DNA from 2 places in the Actinoplanes sp. NPDC049118 genome. Region 1 is predicted to be linked to the other one. Evidence: predicted binding sites of a transcription regulator. Region 1 holds the regulator's gene; the other holds the start of a gene.
What was found. Region 1 encodes HrcA, which represses chaperone genes, less so after heat shock. Its sites were predicted from a motif close to GGTTNGCACNCTCNNNNNGAGNGTGCNAACC; they were not measured.
Positions count from the first base shown of each region.

Region 2: a site for HrcA is predicted at 2,292-2,322, ahead of groES (co-chaperone GroES). Genes of this name have one in related genera too.

Region 1 is NZ_JBEZDY010000012.1:59,438-63,643, forward strand. It holds gene hemW (radical SAM family heme chaperone HemW) at 34-1,245, shown strand; gene AB0B58_RS20170 (DUF4870 domain-containing protein) at 1,279-1,947, opposite strand; gene hrcA (heat-inducible transcriptional repressor HrcA) at 2,128-3,150, shown strand; gene dnaJ (molecular chaperone DnaJ) at 3,212-4,206, shown strand, end outside.
Region 2 is NZ_JBEZDY010000038.1:76,809-81,014, reverse strand. It holds gene AB0B58_RS38635 (substrate-binding domain-containing protein) at 1-243, opposite strand, end outside; gene ybaK (Cys-tRNA(Pro) deacylase) at 559-1,041, opposite strand; gene AB0B58_RS38625 (class I SAM-dependent methyltransferase) at 1,053-2,219, opposite strand; gene groES (co-chaperone GroES) at 2,452-2,766, shown strand; gene groL (chaperonin GroEL) at 2,840-4,206, shown strand, end outside.

The DNA of each region.
Region 1 (4,206 bases):
GGAACCTTAGCCGTGTGCGTGCACACTTGACGGATGCCTGGTCCTCCACCCGACGGCGAGCCCGTACCCAGCGACGGCTCCCTGCCCGACAGCGCCCTGGGCGCGGTCGGCCGGCGCGGGTTCGGGGTCTACGTCCACGTCCCGTTCTGCGCGAGCCGCTGCGGGTACTGCGACTTCAACACGTACACGGCCGCTGAGCTGGGCGGCGGCGCGAGCCGGGAGGGCTACGCCGACGCGGTTCTGGCCGAGCTGCGGCTGGCCGCGACCGTCACCGGCGCCCGGGTCGACACCGTGTTCGTCGGCGGTGGCACCCCGACCCTGCTCGACCCGCGCGACCTCGGCCGGATCCTCGAGGGCATCGACAAGACCTGGGGGTTGGCCGGCGACGCCGAGATCACCACCGAGGCCAACCCCGAGTCGGTCGACCCGCGCTCGCTGCGGGCGCTGCGGGGGGCCGGCTACACCCGCATCTCGCTGGGCATGCAGTCCGCCGCCCCGGGCGTGCTGGCGATCCTCGACCGCAAGCACACGGCGGGCCGGGCGCCGCAGGCCGCGATCGAGGCCCGCGAGGCCGGCTTCGACCACGTCAACCTCGACCTGATCTACGGGACGCCGGGGGAGCGGCCGGAGGACTTCGCCGCCTCGCTGGACACGGTGATCAAGGCCGGGGTGGATCATGTCAGCGCGTACTCGCTGATCGTCGAGGACGGCACCCGGATGGCGGCGAAGATGCGTCGCGGCGAGTTGCCGTACCCGGAGGACGACGTCGCCGCGGACCGCTACCTGGCCGCGGAGGCCGCGCTCGGCGGTGCGGGTTTCTCCTGGTACGAGGTGTCCAACTGGGCGACGTCGCCGGAGGCGCGCTGCCGGCACAACCTGCTCTACTGGACCGGCGGCGACTGGTGGGGGCTCGGGCCGGGCGCGCACAGCCACGTCGGCGGCGTGCGGTGGTGGAACGTCAAGCACCCCACGGCGTACGCGAAAAGGGTTGAAGAGGGCGTCTCGCCCGGGCTGGGGCGCGAGATCCTGACGGACTCCGACCGCCACGTCGAGGACGTGATGCTGCGGGTACGCCTGCGCGACGGGCTGCCGGTGGCCGCGCTCGACGCGGTCGGGCTGGCCGGAGCCGCGCAGGCCCTCGCGGACGACCTGCTGGAGCCCGGCGCCTACTCCGACGGCCGGGTCGTGCTGACGCTGCGTGGCCGGCTGCTCGCCGACGCGGTCATCCGCGACCTGCTGCCGTGACGCCGGGCTGGAGCCCGGCGTCACGAACGGCCACTACTTGATCATCGAGACCGTCATCGGGTAGTTGTACGGCTCGTTGTTGTTCGCCTTGACGCCGGCGATGATGCCGAAGATCGTGCCGATGGCCCAGGCCGCCGGGCCGATGATGAACCCGACCAGCGCGCAGGTCAGCACCCAGCCGACGAGCGCGATGATCGACCAGAGGATCTGGAAGTTCAGCGCCTTGACCGCCTCGGCGCGCACGACCGGGGACTGGTTGCCCCGGGCCAGCAGCGCCACCAGCGGCGCGATCCAGCCCGAGCAGCCGCCGCCGAGGAAGGCGCCGGCCGCGCCGCCGAAGTGGGCGACCAGGATCCAGGTCTTGTCGTCGTTGCCCGGCCCGTAGCCCTGCGGCGGGTAACCGCCGGGCTGCTGGCCGTAGGCGCCAGGCGCGCCGTACGGCGTGCCACCGGGAGGCGGCCCGTAACCCGGGGCGCCCTGGCCGGGCGGGGGGCCGTAGCCACCGGCGCCGGACGACGGCGGCGGTGCGTAGCCCCCGCCCGAGGTGGGCGGGGTGCCGTAGGTCGGCGGCTGCGGGGAGCCGTACGCCGGGGGCGGCGGCGGGGTCGATCCGGGGGCCGGATCGTTACCCGGATATGGGTTGAATGGCGCGGTGGGGTCCGAGGGGTTCCCCTCACCGGGCGGGCGCGGCGGTTCAGTCATGTCGCACACGGTAAGACCGCAGGTCGAACGTGGCGAGGGAAACACACCGGTCGAGGTCGGAGAATAGACAGTCGGCTAACTGCCGCGGGTGCTCAGGATTGATCATCGCGCGGGGCGTGGCGGCGACGTAGACTGGCACTCGACTTTGAGGAGTGCCAAAACGGCGGGGAGGGGTTCGGCGTGAGTCTCGATGACCGCAAGCTCGAAGTGCTCCGCGCCATCGTCGAGGACTACGTGTCGACCCAGGAACCCGTCGGCAGCAAGGCACTGGTCGAGCGGCACCAGCTCGGCGTCTCCCCGGCGACGGTCCGCAACGACATGGCCGTGCTCGAGGAGGAGGGCTACATCCGGCAGCCGCACACCAGCGCCGGCCGGGTGCCCACCGACGCCGGCTACCGGCTCTTCGTCGACCGGCTGTCCCGGGTCAAGCCGCTGAGCCCGGCCGAGCGGCGCGCGATCGAGCGCTTCCTGGTCGGCGCGGTCGACCTCGACGACGTGGTGCACCGCACGGTGCGCCTGCTCGCCCAGCTCACCCGCCAGGTCGCCGTCGTGCAGTATCCGAGCCTGGCCCGCTCGTCGGTGCGCCACCTCGAGCTGGTCCCGATCTCCACCACCCGGCTGATGCTGGTGATGATCGCGGACACCGGGCGGGTCGAGCAGCGCCTGGTCGAGCTGCCGGGGCCGACGCGGACCGACGACGTGCTGGACATGCGCCGCAAGATCAACGCCAAGCTGAGCGGCGAGAAGCTGTCCGACACCCCGCCGCTGGTGGCCGCCCTGGTCGACGAGTCGGACCCGGAGAAGCGCACCACGATGGCCTGCGTCGCGTCGGTGCTGCTGGAGACGCTGGTCGAGCGCAGTGAGGAACGCCTCGCCCTGGCGGGTACGGCGAACCTGACCCGCGGCGGCGTGCTGGACTTCCAGGGTTCGCTGCGGCCGGTCCTGGAGGCGCTCGAGGAGGAGGTCATCCTCCTCAAGCTCATCGGCGAGGTCGAGCCCAGCACCACCCGGGTCCGCATCGGCGACGAGAACGAGATCGACAACCTGCGGGCGGCATCCGTGGTGAGCACGGGTTACGGACCGGGCACGACGATCGTTGGTGGGCTCGGCGTGCTGGGGCCCACCCGGATGGATTACCCCGGCACCATCGCGACCGTGCGTGCCGTGGCACGCTACGTTGGCGACCTGCTGGCACAAAACTGACGCAACCGCGACGAAGGTCTCCAGCGCGAAGCGCGGGGCAGACATGAGGACTCGAAACCCTGTGGCCAAGGACTACTACGGAATTCTCGGCATCGGCCGCGAAGCCACCGACGACGAGATCAAGCGCGCCTACCGCAAGCTGGCCCGTCAATTCCACCCGGACGTCAATCCGGACCCGGAAGCGCACGAGAAGTTCAAGGACATCAACGCGGCGTACGAGGTCCTCTCGGACGACCAGAAGCGTCAGATCGTTGACCTCGGCGGCGACCCGCTGGCACCCGGTGGCGGGGCGGGCCCCGGCGGGCCCGGCGGAGCCGGACCGTTCGTGGGCTTCCAGGACATCATGGACGCCTTCTTCGGAACGGCCGCCGGCGGCGGTTCCCGCGGCCCGCGGCCGCGTACCCGCCCGGGCGCCGACGCGATCCTGCGCCTCGAACTGGACCTGGTGGAGACGGCCTTCGGCGTCGAGGCGCCGATCACCGTCGACACGGCCGTGCTCTGCACCCAGTGCTCCGGCGCGGGCACCGCGCCCGGCACCCACCTCGCGACCTGCGAGACGTGCGGCGGCCGCGGCGAGGTCCAGTCGGTGCAGCGCACCTTCCTCGGCCAGGTCGTCTCGGCCCGGCCCTGCCAGGTCTGCCAGGGGCACGGCACGGTCATCCCGCAGCCCTGTCCCACCTGCGCCGGCGACGGCCGCATCCGCACCCGCCGCTCCCTGACGGTGAAGATCCCGGCGGGCGTGGAGGACGGCATGCGCATCCGCCTGGCCCAGCAGGGCGAGGTGGGCCCGGGCGGCGGCACGGCGGGCGACCTCTACGTCGAGATCCACGAACGCCCGCACGACGTCTACTCCCGCAAGGGCGACGACCTGCACTGCCGGGTGACCCTGCCGATGACCGCGGCGGCGCTGGGCACGCGCCTGACCATCAAGACGCTGGACAGCGAGGAGAACATCGAGGTCAAGCCGGGCACCCAGCCGGCATCGACCCTGCGCATCCGCGGCAAGGGCGTGCCGCACCTGCGCGGCCAGGGCCGCGGCGAGCTCTTCGTGCACCT
Region 2 (4,206 bases), on a different contig from region 1:
GTCGCCCTGAGCGTTCTGGATGTCGACCGGTACGCCGGCCGCGTCGAACGCCGCCTTCAGGAACTTGGGGTCGTCGGTGCTCCACCGCTGAGAGCTTGCAGTGTCCGGCAGGATGACGCCCACCTTGCCGACGGACGCGCCGCCGTCCGTGCCTGAATCGCCACCGCTGTCGTCACCGCATGCAGCCATGCTGCCGGCGGCCAGCAGGCCGGCCGCGGCAAGGGCGAACATTCCCTTACGCATTCCTCGAGTCCTTTCGGATCAATCCGGACCTTGCTTCGGATTCTGGTGTGCGCTGCCGGGAACGTCACTCACCCGATCCGCTGCGGGATCGGACACTCTGTTGTATCGGGCAACGTATTCCCGGTGCTGAACGTTGGCACGACGGGCCTGATCGCAAGGTCCCGCAGCCCGCGTAGACGGCAGCGCGACGACGTTGGGTCACCGCGCAGCCATGGAGTCACTCCACAACGTGACGCTAGGTCACTTCACGGCTCTGGATTGCCGGATCTTGATAACGGTGTCGTAACGGAAGGATCCGGAACAGCGTCTGCCGCTCTATGTCCGAATCTTCGCGATTTTCGCATCCGTGAGCCGGATCAGGTCGGCGGGAACGAGCGAGACCTGCAGGCCGCGGCGCCCGGCCGAGACGTACATGCGGTCCAGGGCGGCGGCCGAGTCGTCGACGACCGTCGGCAGCCGCCGGCGCTGTCCCAGCGGGCTGATCCCGCCGCGGACGTAGCCGCTGCTGCGCTCGGCCGCCGCGCGATCCGCCAGCGCCGCACGCTTGCCGCCCGCCGCGCCCGCCAGCGCCTTGAGGTCGAGTTCGCCGGTGACCGGGACCACGGCGACGGTGAGCCCGCCGTCGACCTCGGCGATCAGCGTCTTGAAGAGCGCCGCCGGTGCCACCCCGAGTGCCGCGGCGACCAGCGCGCCGTAGTCGCGCGCATCCGCCGGGACGTCATACGGGTGCAGCTCGTGCGCCACCCGCTGCGCCGTGAGCAGCACGGTGGCCGGGGTACCGGCAGCCTTCTTCGCCACGAGGAGGAAGGTTAGCGGCAGAGCAGGACCGTCGGCGCCCCCGCCGTGCGGGTCAGCACGAGCGACGCCGCGGCGCTGCCGCTGAGCCGCAGGTCCCGGCGCAGCTGCTCGGGCTCGAGCGCGGAGCCGCGTTTGCGGATCTCCAGCCGTCCGACGCCGCGCTCGCGCAGCAGCGTCCGCAGCCGCTTGAGGGAGAACGGCAGCACGTCGGTGATCTCGAGCCGCCGGCCGAACACCGTGTCGACGGCGGTGTCCGTGTAGACGTAGGCGATCTCGGGGTCGGCGATCCGGCCGCCGATCGCCGCGGCGAACTCGGCCACGAGGTGCGAGCGGACCACGGCCGGGTCCGGGTCGTACAGGAAGGCGCCGACCGGGCCGACCGGAGCCGCCTCGACTCCCGATCCGGTCAGCTCGGCCCCCGACGGCAATAGGATCGCCCGCCGCGCGAATTCCGCCAGCGGCCCGCACCAGAACGCGGCCTCGACCAGATCGCCGCCGACGCTGACCCACTCGCCCTCGGCGCCGGGCGGTAGCAGCGCGTGATCGATGCCGGGGGCCAGCTTGAGCACCGTGCGCGGCACCCGGCCTGGCAGGGCGGCGATGAAGTCCCACGGCGGCGACCACGAGCGCGGGTCCATCACCCGGCCGCGGCCCGCCCGCCGGCGCGCCGGGTCGGCGAAGACCGCGTCGAACCTCTCCACCGGAACGCTCGTCGCGTCCGCACACTCCACGGTCACCAGGTGGGCCAGGCCGGCGGCCGCCGCGTTCGCGGCGGCGAGCGCGGCCGTGAGCGGGTCGGCGTCGACGGCCCACACCCGGATGCCCTGGCGGGCCGCGGCGAGCGCGTCCGAGCCGAGGCCGCAGCCGAGGTCGGCGAGGGTCTCGACGCCGGCCGCCCGCAGCCGGGCGGCGCGCCGGTCGGCCACCACCGCCCGCGTCGCCTGCTCGAGCCCCGCCCGGGTGAAAAGCATCGTGGCGCCGGCCGCGCCGAACTTGGCCTCCGCGCGTCTGCGGAGGTCGGCCTGGGTGAGCGCGGCGGCGGACAGGGCAGGGGAGAGGCCGCGGGAGCGCAGGGCCGTGGCGGCGGCGAGCGGGTCCGCGCCGGCGACCTCGGCGGCGGCCGCCAGGGCGGCAGACCCCTCGGCGGTACGCAGGGCGGCGAGCAGTTCGAGGTCCACGGAAAGTCATTCTGCTGGAAGCTGACGTGTTGGCACTCTGGTTGACGGAGTGCTAGTTCCGGCATAATCTCCGATTAGCACTCTCAACCTGAGGGTGCCAGCGTGCTCCCCGATCCGGGGACGTGCGCTTGCGCCAGGCGGACCGGCACCCGCGACGACGGCCCCGCCCGGTGGCATGAGGCATCAGCCCGGCCTGTCATTGGCCGGCGACAACACCTGTACCCAGGAGGGTATGCCCGTGACTACCGCGACAAAGGTTGCGATCAAGCCGCTCGAGGACCGCATCGTGGTCCAGGCGAACGAGGCCGAGACCACGACGGCGTCGGGCATCGTGATCCCCGACACCGCCAAGGAGAAGCCGCAGGAGGGCACCGTCCTCGCCGTCGGCCCCGGCCGGATCGACGACAAGGGCAACCGCGTACCGATCGACGTGAAGGTCGGCGACACCGTCCTGTACTCGAAGTACGGCGGCACCGAGGTCAAGTACGCCGGCGAGGAGTACCTGGTGCTCTCCGCCCGCGACGTCCTCGCGGTCATCGAGAAGTAGACCTGATCTGACAGTGCTGAGCGCCCTGGCCCGGCTTCCGGTCCAGGGCGCCGGTGCGTTGAAGGGACCATAAATGGCGAAGATTCTCAGTTTCTCCGACGACGCGCGGCACCTGTTGGAGCACGGCGTCAACACGCTCGCCGACACGGTCAAGGTCACTCTCGGGCCGCGCGGCCGCAACGTCGTCCTCGACAAGAAGTTCGGCGCGCCCACGATCACCAACGACGGTGTCACCATCGCCAAGGAGATCGAGCTCTCCGACCCGTACGAGAACCTCGGGGCCCAGCTGGTCAAGGAGGTGGCGACGAAGACCAACGACGTCGCCGGCGACGGGACCACCACGGCGACCGTGCTCGCGCAGGCGCTGGTCCGCGAGGGCCTGCGCAACGTGACCGCGGGTGCCAACCCGATCGCGCTCAAGCGCGGCATGGACCTGGCCGCCGAGGCCGTCTCCAAGGCCCTGCTGGAGAAGGCGGTCGAGGTCGACGACAAGAAGTCGATCGCGAACGTCGCCACCATCTCGGCGCAGGACGCCACGATCGGTGAGCTCATCGCCGAGGCGATGGAGAAGGTCGGCCGCGACGGCGTCATCACCGTCGAGGAGGGGTCCGTCCTGGACACCGGGCTCGAGGTGACCGAGGGTCTGCAGTTCGACAAGGGCTTCATCTCGCCGAACTTCGTGACCGACGCCGAGTCGCAGGAGGCCGTCCTCGAGGACGCCTACCTGCTGATCACGACCCAGAAGATCTCCAGCGTCGAGGAGATGCTGCCGCTGCTGGAGAAGGTTCTCTCCGGCGGCAAGCCGCTGCTCATCGTCGCCGAGGACGTCGAGGGCCAGGCGCTGTCGACGCTCGTCGTCAACGCGCTGCGCAAGACCTTCAAGGTTGCGGCCGTGAAGGCCCCGGGCTTCGGGGACCGGCGCAAGGCCATGTTGCAGGACCTTGCGATCGCGACCGGCGGCGAGCTCATCGCCCCCGAGCTCGGCTACAAGATCGACCAGGTCACCCTCGACATGCTGGGCACCGCCCGGCGGGTCGTGGTGGACAAGGAGAGCACGACCATCGTCGACGGTGGCGGCCGCAAGGCCGAGATCGAGGACCGCGTCTCGCAGATCCGCAAGGAGATCGAGGCCTCGGACTCCGACTGGGACCGCGAGAAGCTCTCGGAGCGGCTGGCCAAGCTCTCCGGCGGCATCGCGGTGATCAAGGTCGGCGCCGCGACCGAGGTCGAGATGAAGGAGCGCAAGCACCGCATCGAGGACGCCATCGCGGCGACCAAGGCCGCGGTCGAGGAGGGCACCGTCCCGGGTGGCGGCGCCGCCCTGGCGCAGGTCGCCTCGACGCTCGACGGCAACCTCGGCCTCACCGGCGAGGAGGCGGTCGGCGTGCAGATCGTCCGCAAGGCGCTGGTCGAGCCGCTGCGCTGGATCGCGCAGAACGC